DNA from 2 places in the Promicromonospora sukumoe genome. Region 2 is predicted to be linked to the other one. Evidence: riboswitches for the same ligand, from Rfam matches in the RefSeq annotation. Region 2 holds a riboswitch; the other holds the start of a gene.
What was found. Region 2 has a riboswitch for FMN ahead of ribD (bifunctional diaminohydroxyphosphoribosylaminopyrimidine deaminase/5-amino-6-(5-phosphoribosylamino)uracil reductase RibD). Riboswitches for the same ligand answer to the same signal wherever they lie in the genome.
Positions count from the first base shown of each region.

Region 1: it holds a riboswitch for FMN, as region 2 does, so the genes downstream of both, pnuC (nicotinamide riboside transporter PnuC) here and ribD (bifunctional diaminohydroxyphosphoribosylaminopyrimidine deaminase/5-amino-6-(5-phosphoribosylamino)uracil reductase RibD) in region 2, are expected to answer to the same signal.

Region 1 covers NZ_JACGWV010000002.1:1,191,769-1,203,540, reverse strand. The annotation lists gene FHX71_RS22485 (glycosyltransferase 87 family protein) at 1-466, opposite strand, end outside; gene FHX71_RS22480 (Nramp family divalent metal transporter) at 616-1,845, shown strand; gene FHX71_RS22475 (DUF4097 family beta strand repeat-containing protein) at 1,851-2,765, opposite strand; gene FHX71_RS22470 (response regulator transcription factor) at 2,765-3,424, opposite strand; gene FHX71_RS22465 (sensor histidine kinase) at 3,412-4,815, opposite strand; gene FHX71_RS22460 (acyl-CoA dehydrogenase family protein) at 4,902-6,122, opposite strand; gene FHX71_RS22455 (Gfo/Idh/MocA family protein) at 6,173-7,324, opposite strand; gene pnuC (nicotinamide riboside transporter PnuC) at 7,386-8,072, opposite strand; FMN riboswitch at 8,187-8,323, opposite strand; gene FHX71_RS22445 (TetR/AcrR family transcriptional regulator) at 8,473-9,222, opposite strand; gene FHX71_RS22440 (hypothetical protein) at 9,233-9,490, opposite strand; gene FHX71_RS22435 (DsbA family protein) at 9,514-10,131, shown strand; gene FHX71_RS22430 (LLM class F420-dependent oxidoreductase) at 10,153-11,082, shown strand; gene FHX71_RS22425 (poly(ethylene terephthalate) hydrolase family protein) at 11,213-11,772, shown strand, end outside.
Region 2 covers NZ_JACGWV010000001.1:2,180,135-2,191,906, reverse strand. The annotation lists gene FHX71_RS09665 (PH domain-containing protein) at 1-54, opposite strand, end outside; gene hisG (ATP phosphoribosyltransferase) at 60-923, opposite strand; gene FHX71_RS09655 (phosphoribosyl-ATP diphosphatase) at 1,061-1,324, opposite strand; gene FHX71_RS09650 (hypothetical protein) at 1,441-2,130, opposite strand; gene ribH (6,7-dimethyl-8-ribityllumazine synthase) at 2,350-2,859, opposite strand; gene ribB (3,4-dihydroxy-2-butanone-4-phosphate synthase) at 2,856-4,292, opposite strand; gene FHX71_RS09635 (riboflavin synthase) at 4,289-4,912, opposite strand; gene ribD (bifunctional diaminohydroxyphosphoribosylaminopyrimidine deaminase/5-amino-6-(5-phosphoribosylamino)uracil reductase RibD) at 4,912-6,060, opposite strand; FMN riboswitch at 6,183-6,317, opposite strand; gene rpe (ribulose-phosphate 3-epimerase) at 6,627-7,289, opposite strand; gene FHX71_RS09620 (DUF1761 domain-containing protein) at 7,326-7,754, shown strand; gene FHX71_RS09615 (hypothetical protein) at 7,859-8,383, shown strand; gene FHX71_RS09610 (RsmB/NOP family class I SAM-dependent RNA methyltransferase) at 8,424-9,989, opposite strand; partial or broken gene fmt (methionyl-tRNA formyltransferase) at 10,175-11,107, opposite strand; gene FHX71_RS09600 (hypothetical protein) at 11,280-11,772, shown strand, end outside.

The DNA of each region.
Region 1 (11,772 bases), on a different contig from region 2:
TCACGGCGATCAGGAGCGCCACGAGGATGATCGGCGCGAGCAGGCCATCGAGGCGGCCGATCCAGATGGGCCCCAGCATGACGAGGAAGAACAGCCAGAACCAGACGGCGGCGCGGCCGTGCGGCTTGGCCCGGCCGAGCAGTGCCACGGCGCCGGCGTTGGCAGCGGTCACCATGCCCATCCACACCCAGTCGTAGGCGGGCGTGGTCTCGGTGAGCAGCGCGGGAATCGTCATCGGCCCCAGGGCGCCGAGCGGGTAGACCCAGGCGTAGGTGAAGACCGGCCACGACCCGGTGTTCATGCCGTTGCGGACCCACCACTCGTACAGGTTCACGTCGCCGAGGATCTGCCCCCCGAAGACCCAGGCCTGAAAGATGATCCAGGCGTGGGCCAGCGCGAACGCGATCCACAGGGTCCACCAGGACGAGAACACGCGGATGGCGGACCGGAGAAGGTCTCGGCTCACGGCCTTGGGCGATGTCGACAGGTCTGACGGGCTCGGCACGGGCCACATCTTTGCACTGATCGGCGATCGCGTCGGTGATCCACCGATACGGGTGCAAGTTCGGGCATTCGCGAGTTAGAGTTCGGATACCCGAACTTTTTGGAGCCCAGATGACTCGCACCGCCGCGCAGCCACGCACCGGCCGCGTCCGCCTCTTCATGCTGCTCGGACCCGCTTTCGTGGCGGCGATCGCGTACGTGGACCCCGGCAACGTCGCGGCGAACCTCACCGCGGGCGCGCGGTTCGGTTACATGCTCGTGTGGGTGCTGGTGGCGGCCAACGCGATGGCGGTGCTGGTGCAGTACCTGTCGGCCAAGCTCGGCGTGGTGACGGGCCAGTCGCTGCCCGAGGTGCTGGGGGAGCGGCTGCCCCGCCCGGCCCGGCTCGCCTACTGGGCGCAGGCCGAGGTCGTCGCCGCGGCGACGGACCTGGCCGAGGTGATCGGTGGCGCCATCGCGCTCAACCTGCTGTTCGGCGTGCCGCTCGTGCTGGGCGGCGTCATCACCGGGGTGGTGTCCCTGCTGGTGCTGGCGGTGCAGCAGAAGCGCGGCCAGCGGGCGTTCGAGGGCGTGGTCACCTCGATGCTCGCCGTGCTCACGGTCGGCTTCTGCGCCGGGCTGTTCTTCTCCCCGCCGGACCCGGCCGCCATGCTGGCCGGTCTGGTGCCGCGCCTGCAGGGCGCGGACTCCGTGCTCCTGGCCGCCTCGATGCTCGGCGCCACCGTGATGCCGCACGCCATCTACCTGCACTCCTCGCTGGCGCGGGACCACCTGCATGCGCCGTCGACGTCGGTGCCGCGCATCCTGCGGGCGACCCGCATCGACGTGGTCCTGGCGCTGATCCTGGCCGGGAGCGTGAACATCGCGATGCTGCTGCTCGCCGCCGCCAACCTCGCCGGCCGCGAGGGGACCGACACCATCGAGGGCGCGCACGCCGCCATCGCGGGGACCCTCGGGCCGGTCGTGGGCGTGCTGTTCGCCGTCGGGCTGCTGGCCTCGGGGCTGGCGTCCACGTCGGTCGGGGCCTACGCGGGCGCGGAGATCATGTCGGGCCTGCTCAAGGTGCGCGTGTCGCTGCTGACCCGGCGCCTGGTCACGCTGCTGCCGGCGATCCTGCTGCTCATGACGGGGATCTCGCCCACCTGGCTGCTCGTCGTGAGCCAGGTGGTGCTGAGCTTCGGCATCCCGTTCGCGATGATCCCGCTCGTGCGGCTCACCCGGGACCGCGAGCTGCTCGGCGAGCACCGGAACGCCCTGACCACCCAGGTGGTGGCCTGGGTGGTCGCGGGCGTGATCGTGGCGCTGAACGTGACCCTGCTCTGGCTCACGTTCACCGGCTGAGCGGCCTACGGGGCGAGGTAGGCGACGGTCCCGTTCGAGCTGCGGATCTCGACCGTGCGCTCGGCGTCCGGGTCGGTGGGCCCCTCGATGATCTCGTCGCCGTTCGACGTCTGGATCGTCAGGGCCACCGGCTCGTCGTCGCTGTGCACGGTGACCCGGCCGTTGCTGGTCTTGCCGTAGACGTTCCCGGCCACGCCCGAGATCTCCACCGACCCGTTGCTGGTCGACGCCGAGGCGTCGCCCGTCACCGTGTCGATCGTGATCCGGCCGTTGCTGGTGTCGCTGGTGACCGTGCCGTCGACGTCCTCCACGGAGATCTCGCCGTTGGAGGTCGAAGCCTCGACGTCGGCGCCGGAGTTCACGACGGTGACGGCGCCGTTGCTGGACCGGGCGGACAGGGGGCCCTCGATGTCGCTGGCCTCGACCCTGCCGTTGCTCGTGCGCAGGGACACGTCGCCGGCCACGCCGCTCGCGACCACGTCGCCGTTCTCGGTGCGTACCACCACCTCGGTACCCGCGGGCAGCGTCACGTCGAGCTCGCCGGAGCAGCGGGCGAAGATGATGGACCACCCGCAGCGGTGGGTGACCTGGAGCCGGTCCGCCGACTCGTCGGCGGCGTACCGGGGCTGGCGCATGCCGCTGTGCGCGACGGCGTCGACCTCGACGTCGCCCTCGGCGACACCGACGGTGACGTCGCCGTCGGCCACCAGCTCCACCGTCCCCGCGGCGTCGTAGGAACGCTGGGTCGTGGTGGTCTCCGACATCATCAGGTCCACGAGGAACAGCCCGCCGAAGCCGACGACGACGGCGCCGAGCACCACGCCGAGCGTGGTCAGGACGCGGGCGGTCGCGCCGCGCTGCGGGGGCTCCGGCTGGTAGCCGGCGTCCTGGACGTAGTTCCCGGAGGATGGCTGGGTCATCAGCGTGATCCGTTCTGGTCGAGCCAGCGCAGCACGGCGAGCACCCGGCGGTGGTCGTCGGCGGCCGGCGGGAGGCCGAGCTTGGTCAGGATGTTGGTGACGTGCTTCTCCACGGCGGCCAGCCCCACGACGAGGCGGTCCGCGATGGCGGCGTTGGAGCGGCCCTCGGCCATCAGCGCGAGCACCTCGCGCTCGCGCCGCGTCAGGACGTCGAGGTCGGAGCCGGGGCGGCGGGCGATGATCTGCGTGACGACCTCGGGGTCCACGACGGTGCCGCCGCCGGACACGCGGGCGACCGCGTCGAGGAACTCGTCGACGTCGGCCACCCGGTCCTTGAGCACGTAGCCCAGGCCGCGCGCGCCGCGGGCGAACAGCTCGCGCGCGTAGCTCTGCTCCACGTACTGCGACAGGACCAGGACCGGGAGGTCGGGGTGCAGGCTGCGCAGGTGCACGGCGGCGCGCAGCCCCTCGTCGGTGTGCGACGGCGGCATCCGGACGTCGGTGACCAGCAGGTCGGGCAGCTCGGCCCCCGCCGCCGACAGCGCCAGCACGAGGCGGTCCGCGGTGCCGTACCCGGTCACCTCGTGCCCCTCCGCCGCGAGCAGGCGGGTGAGGCCGTCCAGGAGGAGGACGGAGTCCTCCGCGATCACGATGCGCACGGGACCTCCACGGTCAGGCGGGTGCCCGCGCCGGGCGGGCTGTCGAGCTCGAAGGTGCCGTCCAGGGCCGCGACCCGGCCGCGCAGGCCGGCGAGCCCGCTGCCGGGGGACAGCTCGGCGCCGCCGCGGCCGTCGTCGGACACCGCGACGCGCAGGCGGGCCGGCCGGTCGTCGGGGACCAGGCTCGCGTGCACCCGGATCATCTCCGCCCCGGCGTGCTTGGCCACGTTGGTCAGGGCCTCGGCGACCACGAAGTACGCCGCGGCCTGCGCCGCGGCGCTCGCGGGCGTCAGGTCGCCCGTGACCTCGACGCGGACCGGGACCGGACTGCGGCCGGCGAGCGCGGACAGCGCCGCGTCGAGCCCGCGGTCGGACAGCACGGCGGGGTGGATGCCGCGGACCAGGTCGCGCAGCTCGGCGAGGGTCTCCTTGATCTCGCGGTGCGCGAGCTCCAGGGCGGCGACGGCGTGCTCGGGGTCCTTGTCGGCCAGGCGGCGGGCCACGCCGAGCTCGACGCCGAGGGCGACGAGCCGCTGCTGGGCGCCGTCGTGCAGGTCGCGCTCGATGCGGCGGCGCTCGGTGTCGGCGGCGGAGACGGCCGCCGTGCGGGACTCGGTGAGCACCGCCGCGCGTTCGCGGGCCGTGTGCGCGGCGGCCTCGGCGACGCGGGTCTCCTGCTCGGCCGCGGCGGCGCGGGCGTCGGCCACCTCGGCCGCCGACGGGCCGAGCAGCACCGTCGCGAGGCGCACCACGAGGTAGGACCCGTACTGCGCGAGGGCGGCGGCCGCCCACACGAGCACGACGGCCGCGGCCAGCGCGCCGACGACGACGGCCGCCCACGGCAGGCCGGACCACTGTGCGAGCGAGCTGTCCCGGCCCACGAGCGTGAAGGCCACGCCGGCGACCGCCCCGGCCGCGAGGGCGGTGGCGCCCGAGAAGAACACGCACGTGGTGAGCATCCCGAGGAAGGCGTAGAGCGTGGCCGACCAGGCCCGGTCGTCGCGCACGGGTGCCCACAGCCGGGACCACGGGGTGGGCCGGGCGGGCGCCGGCCTGCGCCGCGGGGCGGGCACCCGCACCCCGGTCTGGCGGGCGATGCGGGCCCGCTCGGCGGTGCCGAAGCGCCGGGCGAGCAGCAGGCAGAAGGCGAGCATCGGCACGCCGACGCCGAGCGCCGGGACCAGGCCGGCCGAGACCAGGACGAGGGCCCAGAGGACCAGGCCGGCCGTCAGGTGCCAGATCCAGCCGACGGCCAGCGCGGCGACCGCGCGCCGGGTCGCGGGGTGGTACGGGGCCCGGAAGAACCCCGTGCCCGAGGTCAGCGCGGGCGCGACATGGTCCGCGAGGGTGCGGGGCGGGGGCGCCGGCGTCGGGCCGTCATCGCTGGTCATGGTCATGACCCTAGGCGGACCGGCGCCCCCGGAACACTGAGCGAACCCACCCGGTCCGGGTGGGGTTTTCCCTACCTCGGAACCGCCTAGGCGAAGGCGCTGGTGCCCGTGATCTCGCGGCCGATGATCAGGGCCTGCATGCTCTCGGTGCCCTCGTAGGTGTGCAGGGCCTCGATGTCGGCGAAGTGCCGGGCCACGCGGTTCTCCAGCAGGATGCCGTTGCCGCCGAGCAGGTCGCGGGCGATGGCGGCGATCTCGCGGGCGCCTCGGGTGCACGTGTACTTGGCGAGCGAGGCCTGCGGGCCGGTGAGCTGCTCGGCCTCGTCGAGCCGCGTCATCTGCTTCACGAGGAGCTGCATCTGCGTGAGGATCGACAGCATCTTCGTCAGGCGCTCCTGCACCATCTGGCTCGCCGCGAGCGGGCGGCCGAACTGCACGCGCTGCTGGGAGTAGGCCACGGCGGTCTCGTAGCAGGCGATGGCCTGCCCGACGGCGCCCCAGGCCACGCCGAGCCGCGTGGCGAACAGGACGCGGCCGGTGTCCTTGAACGACCGCGACTTCGGCAGCAGGCAGTCCGCCGGGACGAACACGTCGTCCAGCACGATGTGCGCCTGGTGGATGGCGCGCAGCGAGAGCTTGCCCTCGATGGTCGTGGCCCGGTAGCCAGGGGTGTCCTGCGGGACGATGTAGCCGTGCACCTGGCCGTCCTCGCCGCGCGCCCAGACCACCGAGATGTCGCCGATCGAGCCGAAGCCGATCCACTTCTTCTCGCCGTTGATGACGTACCCCTCGACGCCGTCCCGCGTCTCCTTGACCGCTGAGGTCTCCAGGCCCACGGAGTCCGAGCCGTGCGTGGGCTCGGTGAGCGCGAAGGCGCCCAGGATCTCGCCGCGCGCCATCGGGCCCGCGTACTTCTCGATCTGCTCGTCCGAGCCGAGCATCGTGATGGAGCGCAGCGCGAGGCCGCCCTGCACGCCGCAGATGGTGGTCACGGACCCGTCGCCGCGCGACATCTCCATCGCGGACAGGCCCTCCGCCATCTTGGAGATCTTCCGGAAGCCGGGCACGTCCACGCCGTCGCGCAGGAAGTCCAGCTCGGCCATGCGCTTGACCAGGTCCATCGGGACCTCGTACCGCTCCCAGTACCCGTCGATGACGGGGAGGACCTCGTCCTGCACGAACTGGCGGACGGCGAGCTGCTGTGCCCGCTCCTCCTCCGTGATGTCGGCGAAGGCGCCGGCGAAGTCGATGTCGAGCGGCTGCGTGAGGTCGTAGTCGGGCGCCGTCACCCCGGGGGTCTGAGTCATGCTTCCCATGGTGCGCCGGTACCCAATCTCAGGTCAAGCGATACTACGTCTCACGACGTCTCCGCCCCGGCGTGGCGGCAGACTCGCCCGTGCGCCCACGGCTGCGGCCGGGTCCGCACCCGCTCGCCCGACGCCGCGGCCCGCCGCACCTCGAGCTGGAGGTACTGGTCCTGGGCCGCCTCGGCCACGGAGTACGGCGGCGTCGACCCGTGCAGCACGTGGTCGGCCATGTCGGCGACGATGCGCGCGATCGACAGCTCGTCGTCGGGCAGGCGGGCCGGGCGGAACGCGTTGTGGTGCAGCCACTCGCCGTCGAGCGCGTAGCCGCGCAGGAACAGGCCCTCGTGGCTGCCGGCCCCGCCCGCCGCCACCCGCTCCAGCGTGGCGCGCCGGGGCTGCCCGTCGGTGCCGACCGTGCGGACGACGTCGTCGCGCAGCTCGCCCCGCTCGCCGCGCACCAGCAGCGCGGGGGAGCGCACCCAGGAGCGGTACTGGACGTCGTCGAACTCGTAGGTGCCGAGGCGGTCGCCGTAGTCCAGCCAGGCCGTCGCGTGCACGGTGTCCACGAGGGCGAGGTCGTCCGGGTCGCCCGCGCGGCTGGGGCTCGGCAGCACCCGGCGGACGTCGCGCCGGGCGGTGATCTCGGTGTCCTCGAACCCGGCGCCGAGGGCCCGGCGCAGCACGCTGATCCCGTGGTAGTCGTGCGCGACGGCGACGTGGGCGTCGGTCACGGCGCCCAGCAGGCCCGACGCCGCGACCGCGAGCTGCGCCTCGACCAGCGGCTCCAGGTGGTATTGCTCGGCGACGTGCACGCAGGCGCCGTCGTCCACGAGCCGCTGGAGCGCGGCGAGCTCCTCGACGGTGCCGGCCGCGGGTGTCTCCGTCAGCACGGGGACGCCCGCGGCGGCGAGGTCGCGGATGACGGGCTGGGCCGCGCCCGCCGGGAGGGTCAGCAGCACGAGGTCCGGGGCGCCGCCGTCGAGCAGCTCGGGCACCGAGGCGTAGGCCGGGGCGGGGAGCCCCGGGAGGCCGGCGGCGGGCAGGCCGCGCGCCGCCAGCGCCTCCCGGTCCGCCGCGTTGCGGGTGGCCACGCCCGCCACCTCGAACCGGTCCGGCAGCGCGTGCAGCACCCGCAGCATGGTGCGGGCGCGGAAGCCCGAGCCGACGATCCCGATCCTGGCCGTGCGCTCCTGTGCGTTCACGAGCGCCGACGGTACGCGATCGGGTGGCGGCCCCAGGGCGCCGGCTCAGGACGCGGAGGGATCAGGCCGCGGCGACCGTGACCCCGTCCGGGCCGACCTGCTCCCGGCGGCTGATGCGCCACCACGCGAAGAAGCCGATCAGCGTGAACACGCCGTAGACCACGTACATCAGGGCGGTCGCCCAGTACCCGGCGGAGAACAGCAGCGGCACGCCGACCAGGTCGACGGCCACCCAGATCAGCCAGAACTCGACCCAGCCCTTGGCCATGCCGTACGTGGCGAGCACGGAGCCCATGAAGATCCAGGCGTCCGCCCAGACCGGCTCGTAGGAGCCGAGGGCGCGGAAGAGGGGGGTGAGCAGCAGCGTGCCGGCGAACATCCCGGTCACCAGGCCCACGCGCGCCCGCCAGGAGGCCCAGCGCGGGTGCACGGCCACGGTGCCGACGCCGCCGATCCGCTGGGTCTGCCGCCAGCGGTACCAGCCGTAGACCGAGACGGCGATGAACATGATCTGGCGGGCGGCCTGGCCGAGCATGTCGGCGCGTCCCGTCTCGCCGAACCAGGACCCCATGAACACGGTGAAGAGCACGACGTTGCCGACGATGCCCACCGGCCAGGCCCACACCTTGCGACGCAGCCCGCCGAGCGCGGAGGCCAGGCCGAACAGGTTGCCGATGACCTCGCGCCAGTAGATCTGCTGGTCGCCGACCAGGAACGTCGCGTCGTAGGCGGCGCGGAACCAGTCCATGTCTCTTCCCTCTTCCGAAAGTCCGCACAGGGACTCCGGGGTGAGGGCCGGCGCGCCACGAGGGCGCCGACGACGGCGTGGTGCCGGGACCCCGAGGGGTCGACGGCGCGCGCCGCACGTGCTTCCTCCCATCCGGACTTTAACCGTCGGTCCTGGAATCTCACCAGGTCAACCGGGCTCTCCCGAAGGAGCGACCCGGGTCGCGGACTATCACCGCCGGCTCGGAATTTCACCGACCCCGGAGCACGTGTGCAACTGCTGCTGCACGATGTCTAGCGGAACACAGGATGCCACGGCGGCATTCCCGCCCGGAAGCGCCCCGTGTCAGACGTACAGGTCCCCCGAGGGACCTGTACGTCTGACACGGGGTGAGGCCGGCGCGTGAGGTCGGCGCGTCGGGTCAGACCAGCGCGTCGCGGACGGCGCGGGCCACCTCGTCGGGCCCCGCAACGCCCTCGACGACGGTCACGACGACGCGGCGGGTGACCGGTGTGCCGTCGTCGGCCAGGGGGCTGGCGGCCGTGCCGAGCACGGCGGCCCGGCGCAGGTCGGCGAACGCCTCCTCCAGCTCCGGGCGCAGCTCCAGCGACGGCGTGCGCAGCCAGCGCCGCAGGATCGCGTTGTGCACCGCGACCACCGAGGCCGCGAAGGCGATCGACGCCGTGGAGGCGGACCGCTCGGGCGGCAGGGTGTCGCGCAGGTAGTGCGTGAACGCCCGCTCGTAGCGGTGCGTCGTGATGAGCTCGCGGTCGCGCAGGGCCGGGACCTGCTGCAGCAGGGCGTACCGGGCGAGCGACGTCTCGCGCTGGCCCACGTGGTGGTCGAACACCATGCGCGCCGCGCGGCACACCTCGAGGTACGGGTCGACGTCCGCGTCCCAGGCGCGGCCCAGGTCGTGGCCCGACTCCTCGCTCGCCCGCGCGTCGGGCCGGGTCGCGGCCAGCATCACCACGACCTCCTCGAGCAGCAGCTCGTGGTCCGCGAAGACCACGTCCTCCTTCGAGCGGAACCGGCGGAAGAACGTCGCGCGGCTCACCTTCGCGGCGTCGGCGATCTCCTCGACGGTGGTTCCCTCGTACCCCTGCCGAGTGAACAGGTCCACCGCAGCGTCGACGGCCTGCGCGTGCGTGTGGGTACGGACGGCGGTCATGCCAGGCAGGCTACCGCGTGTCCCACGGCCGCCGTGAAGAGTCTTTGAGCGAAGTATGGGGCTCATGATGCGAATTTTCCCGTTTGCCGGAGATCTTCCCTGACTGCAGTCTGCGCAGGTAGCGCACCTCGCGCACGGCCGTCAGCAGGCCGAGAACACCGGGTACCGCGGACCACGGATGACCGAGCACGAGGCCCACCAGGCACACCAGGAAGATCACCCCGCCGACGACGACGGTGGCGAGACTTCCCCATCGGATCCCGGTCACGCAGTGAGCGTAGTCTGCTGCGCGTGACCGAGACCGCTGCCCGTCCCGTCGTCGACGTCTACGTCGACCCCCTGTGCCCCTTCGCCTGGATCACGTCGCGCTGGGCCCTCGAGGTGGCCCAGATCCGCGACGTCGAGCTCACCTTCAAGCTGATGAGCCTCTACCTGCTCAACAAGGACCGGGACATCCCCGACGACTACCGCGCGCGCATCGAGCGCTCCCGCGGGATCGGCCGCATCGCCGCGGCCGTCCAGACCGACCACGGCCCCGAGGCGTTCTCCGCCTTCTACACCGCCGCCGGCACGCGCATCCACAACCAGCAGGACAAGGACTTCGACGCCGTGGCCGTCGCGGCGCTCGCCGAGGCCGGCCTGCCCGCCGAGCTCGCGGCGGCCGGCGCCTCCGAGGACTACGACGAGGAGCTCGCCGCCTCCCACGAGGCGGGTATGAAGCCCGTCGGTGACGACGTCGGCACGCCCACCATCCACGTCGACGGCGTCGCCTTCTTCGGCCCCGTGCTCACGCGCATCCCGCGCGGCGAGGAGGCGGGCGCGCTGTTCGACGCCTCCGTGACGCTGGCGCGGTACCCGTACTTCTACGAGATCAAGCGGTCGCGCACCACCGACCCCCAGTTCGACTGACCCACCGGCACCAGAGGAAACATGACTCTCGACCTGCGTATCTTCACCGAGCCCCAGCAGGGCGCGTCGTACGACGACCAGCTCGCCGTCGCCCAGGCGACCGAGCGGCTCGGGTTCAGCGCGTTCTTCCGCTCCGACCACTACCTCGCGATGGGCGACCGGGACGGCCTGCCCGGCCCGACCGACTCCTGGGTCACGCTCGCTGGCCTGGCCCGCGAGACCTCCACGGTGCGGCTCGGCACGCTCGTCTCGTCGGCGACGTTCCGGCACCCCGGCGTGCTGGCGATCCAGGTGGCGCAGGTGGACCAGATGTCCGGCGGCCGCGTGGAGCTGGGCCTCGGCACCGGCTGGTTCGCCGCCGAGCACGCGGCCTACGGCATCCCGTTCCCCGACAAGCGGTTCGGCATCCTGGAGGAGCAGCTCGCCGTCGTCACCGGCCTGTGGGGTACGCCCGTCGGCGAGACGTTCTCCTTCTCGGGCGAGCACTACCAGATCACCGACTCGCCGGCGCTGCCCAAGCCCGCGCAGTCCAAGATCCCCGTGCTGGTCGGGGGCGGCGGCCCGCGCCGCACCCCCGCCCTGGCGGCGAGGTACGGCGACGAGTACAACCAGTCGTTCCCGGAGATCAGCGAGATCGGCCCGCGGATCAAGGTGATCGAGAAGGCCCTGTCCGACGCCGGGCGCGAGCCCGGGTCGATCGTCCAGTCCGTGGCGCTCGTCGCCGCGATCGGCAAGGACGAGGCCGAGTTCACGCGGCGCGCCGCGGCGATCGGCCGGGAGCCGGCCGAGCTGCGCGAGCACGGCATCGCCGGCACCGTCGCCGAGGCCGTCGACCGGCTCAAGGCGCTCGAGGCCGAGGGCGTCCAGCGGGTCTACCTCCAGGTGCTGGACCTGGCGGACCTCGACCACCTCGACCTGGTCGCGCGCGAGGTGCGCCCCCAGCTCGGCTGACGTCGCTCCCGCCTGCTCCCGGGCCGTCCCGCCACCCGGCGGGGCGGCCCGTGCGCTTCCGCAGGCCGTCGGGGTGAATGTTCCTTAGGGTCTTCTCAGCCGCTCCTCGCGACGACCCCAGGAGAAGTCCATGCAGAGCATGTCTCGTGTTGCCCGTGCTTCTCTGGCCGTGACGGTGCTGGCCGCCGGGACGCTCGTCGGCCCGGCCGCAGCCTCCGCCGACGACGGCCTCCGGCGCGGCCCGGACCCCTCCGAGGCGAGCGTCGAGGCGCCGCTCGGCCCGTTCGACGTCGAGGTGGACGTCATCTCCCGGGCCGCGGCCGACGGGTTCGGCGGCGGCACCGTCTACTACCCGGCCGACACGTCCGAGGGCACGTTCGGGGCGGTCGCCGTCTCGCCCGGCTACACGGGCACCCAGGCGAGCATCGCCTGGCTCGGGCCGCGGATCGCCTCGCAGGGCTTCGTCGTCGTGACGATCGACACGAACTCCCCGGCCGACTCGCCCGCGCAGCGCGGCGACCAGCTCCTCGCGGCGCTGGACCAGCTCCAGGAGACCGAGGCCGCGGACCGCGTCGACCACACCCGGCAGGCCGTGATGGGCCACTCGATGGGTGGCGGCGGCAGCCTGGAGGCGGCCAAGGACCGGCCGGCGCTGCGCGCCGTCGTGCCCCTCACGCCCTGGAGCGTGGA
Region 2 (11,772 bases):
GTGGTCGTCGTGCCGGCCACGGCCGGCCGCGCTGCTTCCCGTCGCCGCACCCATCGGTCCTACAGCCGCGAGGCGTGGATGGAGGTCACGATGATGGCCCGCGCCCCGACGTCGTACAGCGCGTCCATGATCCGGTTGGTCTCGCTGCGCGGCACCATCACGCGCACCGCGCGGGCGTCGCTGTGGTGCTGCGCCGAGACCGTCGGGGACTCCTTGCCCGGCGTGATCGCCACGGCCTGCTCCAGCTGCGCGGCGGGGACCACGTAGTCCATCAGCACGTACTCGCGGGCCGTGATCACGCCCTCCAGCCGGCGGGTCAGCACGTCCAGCCCGGCGGGCTTCTCGGCGTCGGACTGCCGGATCAGCACGGCCTCCGAGCGCAGGATCGGCTCACCGAAGACCTCCAGGCCCGCGGCCCGCAGCGTGGTGCCGGTCTCCACGACGTCCGCGATGACGTCGGCGACGCCGAGGCGCACGCTCGACTCGACGGCGCCGTCCAGGTGCACGATCGCGGCAGGCTCGACACCCTGCTTCGCCAGGTGCTGGGCCACCAGCGTGGTGTACGACGACGCCACGCGACGCCCGGCGATGTCGGCGATCTCGGTCACCTGGTCGGTCGCGCCGGACCCGGCGGGGGCCGCGTACCGGAAGGTCGAGCGGGCGAACCCGAGGCCGAGGTGCTCGACGGCATCGGCGCCCGAGTCGAGCATCAGGTCGCGGCCGGTGATCCCGACGTCGACCGTGCCGGTGCCCACGTAGACCGCGACGTCGCGCGGGCGCAGGAAGAAGAACTCGACGTCGTTCTCGGGGTCGGCGAGCACGAGCTCGCGGGTGTCACGGCGCTGGCGGTAGCCCGCCTCGCGCAGCATCTCGGAGGCGGGGCCGGACAGGGCACCCTTGTTGGGGACGGCGATACGCAGCATGTGGTTGGTTCCTCTCTGGGGTGTACGACGGATCTGGGTGCGAGGTCCGGGGTCTCGACAGGCTCGACCAGCGGTCAGATCGACCAGCGGTCAGATCGACCAGCGGTGGTCGAGCCCGTCGAGACCCGGAAGCCTCGCTACAGATGCGTGTACACGTCCTCGAGGGTCAGTCCCTTGGCGACCATCAGGACCTGCAGGTGGTACAGGAGCTGGGAGATCTCCTCCGCGGTCTCCTTGTCCGACTGGTACTCGGCCGCCATCCACACCTCGGCGGCCTCCTCCACGACCTTCTTGCCGATCGCATGGACGCCCGCGTCCAGCTGGGCCACGGTGCCGGAGCCCGCGGGACGGGTCTCGGCCTTCTCGGTCAGCTCGGCGAACAGGGTCTCGAAGGTCTTCACCTGCTCAGAGTAGTCGGGCGACGGGGGCACCACCCCTCACCGTCCCACGTTGTGGCCAGCCTCTCGTTCGGCGCCGCTCCGTGCCGTGCCGTGCAGCGTGCCTCACGCCGCGTCCCTCACGAGGCATCGGGCCACTCCGCCGGCAGCCCGCCGTCGTCCGTGGGCAGGACCACGCCCTGGTAGGGCGTGATCAGGTGGAACCCGACGGGCTCGTCCGAGGAGCCGTCGTCGGTCGAGCCGGACAGCAGCACGATCACGGACCCGGAGCCCGCGCCCCCGCCCGTGGCCGTAGCCGGGTCGAGCGGGTCGCCGCCGGGGTACGCGGCGTCCGCTCCCCCACAGGTCTCGGGCGTGGAGACGATCGACACCTGCTCGCCCGCCGAGACCTCGAGCTCGGGCGGCGGCTCGGCGGCCGGGTTCGCGCGGGCGTCCTCGGGGTCGGGCCGCTCCAGCACCTCCTCGACGTCGAACAGCCAGCGGTTCGCCTCGACGCCGTACAGCTCCGCCGTCCCCTCGTGCCGCACGACCTTCCCCAGGAGCACGGCTCCCGCGTCGGACGCCGCCTCGGTCGGGGTGAGGAACCGCATCCAGTCGACGCACGCGACCCCGTCCTGGGGCAGCCCGTCGACCAGGTCGGCCTCCTCGGCCGTTCCCTCCGCCGTCTCCTCCGACGCCTCCCCTGCTGCTCCCCCGCTCGTGCCCGGCGCTCCGCCGGTCGGAGCCTCGGAGGCGCAGCCCGCCAGCGCTCCCACCAGAGCCGTCGTCACCAGTACCGCTGCCGCCCGCCGGGCGTGTGAGGTTCTCATGCCCGCTCAGTGTGCCGACCGGCCTATTTCTTGCGGCTGGTCGGTGCGTTGTCGGCCTGTCCTGGGTGGGCGCGTACGCGCTTGGCACACTATTTATCTACGAGGAAAGGAGCTGCAAGGACCGGGAGACGGTCAAGCCGCTCGCCCCACCCTCGACGTGCCGTCGTTCCACCTCGGCCTGGGCGGCGGCGTGGTGCCCGCCGCCGCCCAGAGGCCGGGTCAGAGGCCCCGCAGGCCCGCCGTCGACGAGAGGCTCTTCAGCGCCACTGCCGTCGCGATCGCGGCCTCGGCCGCCTCCGCGCCCTTGTCCTCCTTGGACCCCTCCAGGCCCGCCCGGTCGAGCGCCTGCTGCTCGTCGTCGCACGTCAGCACGCCGAACCCGACCGGCACCCCCGTCCGCACGCTCACGTCCGTCAGGCCCGACGTCGCCGCCTGGCACACGTACTCGAAGTGCGGGGTGCCCCCGCGGATCACGACGCCGAGCGCGACGACGGCGTCCGCCGCCGGTCCCCCGCCGACCCCGATCCCTGCCGCGCGGGCCGCGGCCACGGGCAGCTCGAACGAGCCCGGGACCCGCAGCTCCGTCCACTGCGCGCCCGACGCCACCAGGGCGCGCCGGGCGCCGGCGAGCAGGCCGTCCATCACCTGCTCGTGCCAGCTCGCCGCGATCACCACCACCCGCAGGCCCGTGCCGTCGACCATGATGCTGGGTGCTCCTGCGCCGCTCATGCGCGTGCTCCTTCGTTCTCGTGCTGGTTCTGGTGCTGGTTCTCGTGCTCGTTCTGGCTCTGGAGGTAGTTCTGGATCTGGTGCTCGCCCGGCGTGCCGATGCTGTGCCCCAGTACCACCCGCTTGGTCTCCAGGTACCGGTGGTTGTGCACCCCCTGCCCCACGACCAGCCCCCGTCGCCCGACGACGTCCGTGCCCGCCGCGCGCAGCCCCGTCACCTTCTCCGGGTTGTTCGTCAGCAGCGTCACGCGGTCCAGGCCGAGGTCCGCGAGGATCGCCGACGCCGCGCCGTACTCCCGCGCGTCCACCGGCAGGCCCAGCTCGACGTTCGCCTCCACGGTGTCCAGCCCGAGGTCCTGGAGCGCGTACGCCTGGATCTTGGCCGCCAGGCCGATCCCCCGGCCCTCGTGCCCGCGCAGGTAGACGACGGCGCCGCCCTCGGCCGCGACCGCCTCCAGCGAGGCCTCGAGCTGGGGTCCGCAGTCGCAGCGCAGCGAGCCGAGCCCGTCGCCGGTGAGGCACTCGGAGTGCACCCGCACGAGGGCACTGTGCCGGCTGCTGTGCTCGTCCCCCTGCTCGTGCCGGGCGCCCCGCCCCGCCGGGACCTCGGGTGTCAGCGCCAGGTGCTCCGCACCGGTACGCAGGTCGCGGTACGCCACCACCCGGAAGTCGCCGTGCCGTGTCGGCAGGGCGGCCACGGCGACGCGCTCGACCCAGGGGCCGAGTGCGCTCTCCGGGCCGATGCTCTCCGGGTCGTTCTCCGTCGAGCCCGCCGGCACCACCGGGTCGTGCTCCGTGCGCCACGCCACGAGGTCGCTGACGGTCAGCAGCACGAGCCCGTGCTCCTCGGCCAGGGCCAGCGCCTCGGGCAGCCGCATCACCGCGCCGTCGTCGCGGACCAGCTCGGCGATGCCGCCCACCTCGCCCGCCACGCCGGCCAGCCGCACCAGGTCCACCGCCGCCTCCGTGTGCCCCGGGCGCTCCAGCACACCGCCGGCCCGGGCCCGCAGCGGCAGCACGTGCCCGGGCCGGATCAGGTCCCGCGCGCCCGACGCCGGGTCGCCGAGCACGCGCAGCGTGAGCGCCCGGTCCGCGGCCGAGATGCCCGTCGAGACGCCGACGGCGTCCACCGACACCGTGTACGCCGTCCGGAGCGGGTCCTCGGTGTTCGGCACCATCAGCGGCAGCTCCAGGGCGTCCGCCCGGTGCGCCGGCATCGGCGCGCACAGGTACCCCGACGAGTGCCGCACGGTCCACGCGACCCACTGCTCCGTCGCGGTGCCCGCCGCCAGCACGACGTCGACCTCGTTCTCCCGGCCGGCGTCGTCCGCCACCAGCACGGGACGACCCGCGGCGAGCTCGGCGAGGGCACGCTCCACGCTGCCCGTCACGATCCCCGGAGCGCTGACGGCGCCCGTCTGCCCGCCGGTCATCGGACCGCTCCCGCCGCCATCAGGCGTTCGACGTACTTCGCGAGCACGTCCACCTCCACGTTGACCGCGTCCCCCGGGGCCAGGCGGCCCAGCGTGGTCGCGGCGAGCGTGGTCGGGATCAGGGAGACGCCGAAGCCGTCGTCGGACACCCAGGTCACCGTGAGGGAGACGCCCGACAGGGCCACCGAGCCCTTCTCCGCGACATACCGCGTCAGGGCGGCGGGCGCCGAGAACTCGAGGTCGTCCCAGCGCGGGCCGGGCGTGCGCCGCACGAGCGTCGCCACGCCGTCGACGTGCCCCTGGACCACGTGCCCGCCCAGGCGCCCGTTCGCCGGCAGGGCCCGCTCCAGGTTGACCTGGGCGCCCGGGACGAGGCCGCCCAGGGAGGTGCGCCGCAAGGTCTCCGGCATCACCTCGGCCACGAACGCACCGTCCGCCACGGAGGTGACGGTCAGGCACACGCCGTCGACGGCGATCGAGTCGCCGGGGCGCGCGTCGGACGTGGCGAGCGGCCCGGAGACGGTCAGGACCGCGTCGGGCGCGGTGCCCGCGGGAGTGTCGGCCTCCGGCCGGACGAGCGCGACGACGGAGCCGAGCTCCTCGACGATTCCGGTGAACATCAGATCTCCTCCTGGGTCTGCCGGGCGGGCCGGCCGGGCTGCGTCTCTGTGGGATGCGCTTCTACGGGCTGTGCTTCTACGAGCGGGGTTTCTCGGGGCTTGAGCCGCCGGGCGACCAGCAGCATGTCGTCGCCCAGCCGGGTCACGTCGTCGGTGGCGAACCGGGCGGCCTCACCGATGGTGGTCACGCCGAGGTCGCCGACGGCGGTCGCGCCCGCGCCGAGCAGCACCGGCGCGACGTACGCGTGCACCTCGTCGACGGCGTCCGCGGCCAGCAGGGCGGTCGCCAGCGTGGGGCCGCCCTCCACCAGCAGGTGCCGCACCTCCCGGTCACCGAGCGCGCGCAGGGCGCCGTCGAGGTCGTGCCCGGGCAGCGTGAGCAGGTCGCCGCCGGGCCCGCGCAGGCGGGCGCCGTCGGGCACGACACGGTCGCCGAGGACCACCCGCAGGGGCTGGTGCTCGAACCGGCCGCCGTCGGTCCGGCGCGCGGTGAGGGACGGGTCGTCGGCCAGTGCGGTCCCCGTGCCGACGGCGATGGCGTCCACCTGCGCGCGGACGACGTGGGCGTGCGCGCGGGCCTGCGCGCCGGTGATCCACCGGCTGGTCCCGTCGACGGCGGCGACCCGCCCGTCGAGGCTGGTCGCGAGCTTGAGCGTGACGTACGGGCGGCCCGTGCGGACGGCGTGCAGCCAGGTACGCAGCAGCTCCTCGCCCTCGTCGGCGAGCAGGCCCGTGGTCACCTCGATCCCGGCGTCGCGGAGCTTGGTCGCCCCGCCCGTCGCGACGGGGTTCGGGTCGCCGACCGCGACGTGCACCGCGGCGACGCCCGCCTCGATCAGGGCGTCCGCGCACGGACCGGTGCGGCCGTGGTGCGCGCAGGGCTCCAGCGTCACGACCGCCGTCGTGCCGAGCGGGTCGATGCCGCGGGAGCGGGCGTCGGTCAGGGCCGCGGCCTCGGCGTGCGGCGTCCCCGCGCCCCGGTGGTAGCCCTCCGCGACGGTGCGGCCGTCGGGGTCCAGGAGCACGCAGCCGACGCGCGGGTTGGGCCCGTACGCCGGTCCCAGCCGTGCCAGCGCGAGCGCGCGGCGCATCGCCGCCTCGAGACCGTGCGGCGCTGTCGCCGTCTGACCGGTGGCTGCCTGATTCATGCCGTCCTCCCCGAGCGTCGGCGCTCCGGGGGTGGACGACGGGTACGCGGACAGGGAGCCCGAAGGCCCAGCCCGCGCGCACGACGTCACGACGTAGCACGCCCCTGGGGACGGCTCCGCCGCACGTGCATCCTCCCATCCGGACTTTCACCGTCGGTCCTGGAGTTCCACCAGGTCAACCGGCCCGTCCTTGCGGACGGACGCGGGTCGCGGACTATAACCGCCGGCTCGGAATTACACCGACCCCGGAGCACGTGTGTGCGTACTGCTGATCGCCAGCATGCCACAGCCCGCGCAGCCAGGTGCCATGGCCTGCGTCACACCCCGGCACCACCTGGGCCGCCGCGGCCCTGCTGCCGCGCGCCCGCATACCCGCCCGGACTCCCCCGCTCGGGGCTCCGTGGTGACGTGACTCGTCGAGGTGCGTCGGTCAAACAACGCGCTTGGCACACTATTTCTACCCGAACGAACTAACCCACCCGGCTCCGTTGAGTGCTGGGTATTCGCCCTTTTTCGTGCGCGAGAAGGGCGAATACCCAGCACTCAACGAGGCGGGTTTGGTGGGGTCAGTGGGTGTGCTTGGCCGCCAGCTCGCGGAGCGTCGCGATCTCGGCCGGGATGTCCTCGGCCCCGTACACGGCCGAGCCCGCCACGAAGACGTTCGCGCCGGCGTCGGCCGCCCGCTCGATCGTGTCGCGGGACACTCCCCCGTCGACCTGGATCCACACGTCCAGGCCGGACTCGCTGACGGCCTGCCGGGCGCGCCGGATCTTGGGCAGCGTGCCGTCGATGAACGACTGCCCGCCGAAGCCGGGCTCGACCGTCATCACGAGGATCATGTCGACCTCGGCGAGCAGGTCGAGGAACGGCTCCACGGGCGTCGCGGGCCGCAGCGCGACGCCGGCCCGCGAGCCGAGCCGGTGCAGCTCCCGGGCCAGCCGCACGGGCGCCTGCGCGGCCTCGGCGTGGAAGGTGACCGACGCCGCCCCCGCCTCCGCGAACGCCGGCGCCCACCGGTCCGGGTCCTCGATCATGAGGTGGGCGTCGAGCGGGATGGGCGACACCTTCGCGAGGCGCTCGAAGATCGGCAGCCCCAGCGTCAGGTTCGGCACGAAGTGGTTGTCCATGACGTCCACGTGCGCGTAGTCGGCGGTGGCGATCTTGCCGAGGTCGCGCTCCAGGTTCGCGAAGTCGGCGGACAGGATGCTGGGGGCGATGAGTGCTGCCATGATGCCAGCCTAGAGGCCGACGGACAGGGAGCACCGATGATCCCCGAAGTGAACTACTGGGCTGTGATCGTGGCGACGCTGTCCACGCTCGTCGTGGGCTCCGTCTGGTACACGCCCCGGGTGTTCGGCACCCGCTGGATGCGCCTGGCGAGGGTCGACCCGAAGGCCGCGCAGGCGGCGGGCATCTGGCCCATCGTCGTCACTGTGATCGTCAGCTTCCTGACGGCGTGGGTGCTCGCCGGCGCCGTCTACATCTCCTGGGTCTTCTACGAGGGCAGCTTCTTCACGGCGTCGGTGGTGACCGCCGTGCTGCTCTGGATCGGCTTCACGGCGGCCCGCTTCATCACCCACGACGCCTTCGAGGGCCGCCCGCCCGCGCTCACCACCCTGAACCTGGCCCACGAGCTGGTGACGATCCTGGTCATGTCCGTGATCATCGGCGTCTGGCCGCCGGCGGGCGTGTAGCCGAGCCTTCCAGCCGCACCTCCAGCGACCAGGTACCAAAGTTCACCCAGGCTCCGCCCGGGAGCATCTGACCCGGACGTCGGACGGCGCGCTAACGTCCGGCCATGGTCAGCAAGCCGGACGGCAGCCACGGATGGTTCCGCAGGTTCTACGACGAGACCTACAACCTCCGCACCATCAGCACCAGGCGGCTCTGGTTCAACGCGTTCCTCTTCCCGTGCTGCATCGTGCTGGGCATCCTCCTCATCGCAGATGTCCACGGGGACCGGCAAGTTCTGGAGTCGCGCGGTGTCGTCGTCGATGCGGTTGTCGTCGAGCGCGGCGACAACCTGAAGCTGGAGATTCCCACGGGCGACAGAGGGCCAGCGACCTACGTGCCCCGCCCTGACGATGCGCTTGCCGTGGGCGACGTCGTCACCGTCCGCTACGACCCCCTGGACCCCACCAACTTCGCTCCCACCATGGAGAGCGGCCTCGGCGGTGCCATGGCGAGCTTCGGAGCCGTCCTGATCATCCTGGCGGCGCTGTGGTCGTTTCAGGTCGTCGAGCTGATCGGGCGCCTGGCAGGACGCCGACGACGCCAGCCTCGCAACGTCGGCTTCAACTTCACGCCCCATTTCACCGACTGAATCTCACCGGGTGACCGGGCCGAACATCGACCTGACGCTGCTACGCCGTGCGGCGCAGCAGCGTCAGGTGCATCGCGTCCGTACCGTGGACGTGCGGCCAGAGCTGCACGTCGTCGCGTTCGGCCAACGGGATGTCCGCGCCCGGGCGCAGCGCGGACCGCACGGCGGCCGGGGTGTCGAGCCGCTCGACGTCGCCGCGCTTCTTCAGCACGTCGGTGACCACGAGCTGCGTCTCGGCCAGGTGCGGCGAGCACGTCACGTAGGCCACCACTCCCCCGGGCCGGACGGCGTCCAGCGCCGAGGCGAGCAGCTCGCGCTGCAGCCCGGTGAGGGCGGCGAGGTCCGACGGCGTCCGCCGCCACCGGCTCTCCGGCCGACGGCGCAGCGCGCCCAGGCCGGTGCACGGGGCGTCGACCAGCACGCGGTCGTAGGCCCCGGGCTCCTCCGTGCCGACCTCGCGGCCGTCGCCGGTGCGCACCTCCTCGACCGCGCCGTCGGGCAGCGCGGCCAGGGCGCCCCTGACCAGGCGGGCCCGGTGCGGTGCCACCTCGTTGGCGACCAGGGCCGCACCCCGCTGCGCGGCGAGCGCGCCGAGCAGCGCGGCCTTGCCGCCCGGGCCCGCGCACAGGTCCAGCCAGCGCTCGTCCCGGCCCTCGACGGGCACGCCCGCCAGGGCGAGCGTGACGAGCTGCGACCCCTCGTCCTGCACGCCCGCGAGGCCCTCGCGGATCGCCGGGATGCCGGACGGGTCCGAACCCTCCAGGCGCAGCGCCGTCGGCGCCCAGCGGCCCGCGACCAGGTCGACGTCGCCCCAGGCGTCCTCGTCGGAGGCCTCGACCAGCCCGGGGCGCGCCACCAGGGTGACGCGCGGGGCGGCGTTGTCGGCGGCCAGCAGGTCGGCGAGCTCGTCCACGCCTCGCTCGTTGCCGGCCAGCGCCTCGCGCAGCGCCCGCGCGATCCACAGAGGGTGCGACTCGGCGAGCGCGAGACCCGTCAGGGTGTCGGGCGCCTCCTTCTCGAGGATCGACAGCCACTCGTCCAGCGGCCGCTCCGACACCCTGCGGAGCACGGCGTTCACCATCTGCGCGGGACCCGCACCCACCCGGTTGCGGGCCAGCCCGACGGTCTCCGAGACGGCCGCGTGCCCGGGCACGCGCATGCCGAGGAGCTGGTGGGCGCCGAGCCGCAGCACGTCGAGCAGCGCCGGGTCGAGGCCCGGCAGCGGGCGGTCGACGCACGTCGCCAGGATCGCGTCGTACCGGCCGCGCAGGCGCAGGGTGCCGTAGGTGAGCTCGGTCGCGAAGCCGGCGTCACGGCCGCGGATGCGCCGCTCGCGCAGCAGCGGCGGCAGCACCAGGTTCGCGTAGGCGTCGGACTCGTCGACCTCGCGGAGCACGTCGAACGCGGCCATCCGCGCGGGGTCGGTGCGCTTGCGCCGCTCCGACGGGGCCTGCGACGTGCGGGACCGGTCGCCGCGGGACCGCGACGCGGAGCGCTGCCGGCCCGCGGAGCTGCGCCGCTCGTCGCCGAAGCCGCGGTCGCCGTCGCGCCCGCCACTGCTACTTCCGCCGCCGCTGCCGCCGCGGTCGCCCTCGTAGCCGCTCATGCGGACACCTCCGCCGTGCCGGCGGCGCCTGCGGGCGTCGTCCCGGCTGCCGGGCCCGCCGTCGGCGAACCCGCCGTCGGCGAACCCGCCGTCGTTGCACCTGGCTGCGTCGAAGCTGCCGGAGTCGAACCTGCTGCCGTCAGAGCTGCCGCCGCACCCGCCGTCGGCGCGCCCGCCGTCAGGCCGCCGAGCACGAGACCCTCCTCGACGAGCGCGCGGCCACCGCCCCGGGCCCAGTCGGGCGCGGGCATCGCCTTCTTGCCGACCGGGCGCACCTCGCCGAGCGCGACGGCGTGCGTCGCCGTCCCGACCAGCACCTCATGCTTGTGCGCGCGCACCTCGCCGGCCGTCAGGTCGGTGACCTCGGGGCGCGGCGAGACGGGGCCGAGGCCCAGGCGGGACCCGTCGGGCAGCACGGTCCACGCGCCGGGCGCGGGCGTGCACCCGCGCACCAGCCGGTCGACGGCGAGAGCGGGGTCGGTCCACACCACGCGGGCGTCGTCGGTCGTGAGCTTGGGCGCCACGGAGATGCCGTCGGCGGGCTGCGCCTGGGGCTGGAGGGTGCCGTCCTCCAGGGCGTCGAGCGTCGCCACCAGGAGCTCGGCGCCGGAGACGGCGAGTCGGCCCAGCAGGTCGCCCGAGGTGTCGGTGGGCCGGATCGTCTCGGTGGCCGTGCCGAGCACGGGGCCGGTGTCCATGCCCTCGTCGAGCAGGAAGGTGGTGGCGCCGGTGACCTCGTCACCCGCGATGACGGCGCGCTGCACCGGCGCGGCGCCGCGCCAGGCGGGCAGCACCGAGAAGTGCAGGTTGATCCAGCCGAGGCGGGGAACGGCCAGGACGGCCGGACGCAGGATGTGCCCGTAGGCGACCACGGGGGCCGCGTCGATCTCGAGCTCGGTGAGCATCGCGACGAACTCGTCCCCGCGCGGCACGTCCGTGATGACGCGCAGGCCGGCCTCCTCGGCCCGGGCCCGGACCGGGCTCGGCGTGAGCTTGCGGCCGCGGCCTGACGGCGCGTCGGCGCGGGTCAGGACGGCCACCACCTCGTGGCGCGAGCCGAGCAAAGCCTCCAGCGAGGCGACTGCGGGTTCAGGGGTTCCTGCGAAGAGAAGACGCACCGGGTCAGTCTAGGTGTGCGCCAGACGTGCGGCCCTGTCGGGACTGCTCGGTCGTGGTGGCGCGGTCGGGGCGGCGAGCTCGGGGCGGCTCGGCCTGCAAGGTCGACGCGCTTCGGCACACAAACTCGGCACACATGCCCGGTACCAGGTGCCGCACCGTTGGAGGACCCCGATGCGCCGATCCACGCTCGTCCCAGCAGGGCTCATCACGAACGTGCTGAAGGCCGTGCTCGCGGTGGGTCTCTCAGTGGGGCTCACGACAGGGTGCGCGGCGGGCACGCCGGGCGCGGGCCCCGACGACGCCGACCCCGCCAACCCTGCCGACCGCGCCGACCGGAGCGACGGAACAGGCACGGGATTCGCGGAGGTGCTCGCCGGGCCCGCCCCCACCGCCGACTACGCCTGGTACCCGGAGACGGTCTCCGCGGCCCTGCCGTCGGTCCGGTACGCCGACGGCGGCGAGGCGCACGCCTCCGAGCTGGCCGCGGTCGGACGGTTCACGAGCTGGGCGGCCGGCGAACCGGGGCACCCGAGCATGGAGGAGATCGACCTGACGTTCGCAGTCGACGAGGTCGTCGAATCGCTCGGCGACCTGACGATGCTCGAGGGCACCACGGTCACGGTGCACGTCGCCGTCGACGGCTCCGCCGACTCCGACACCGACA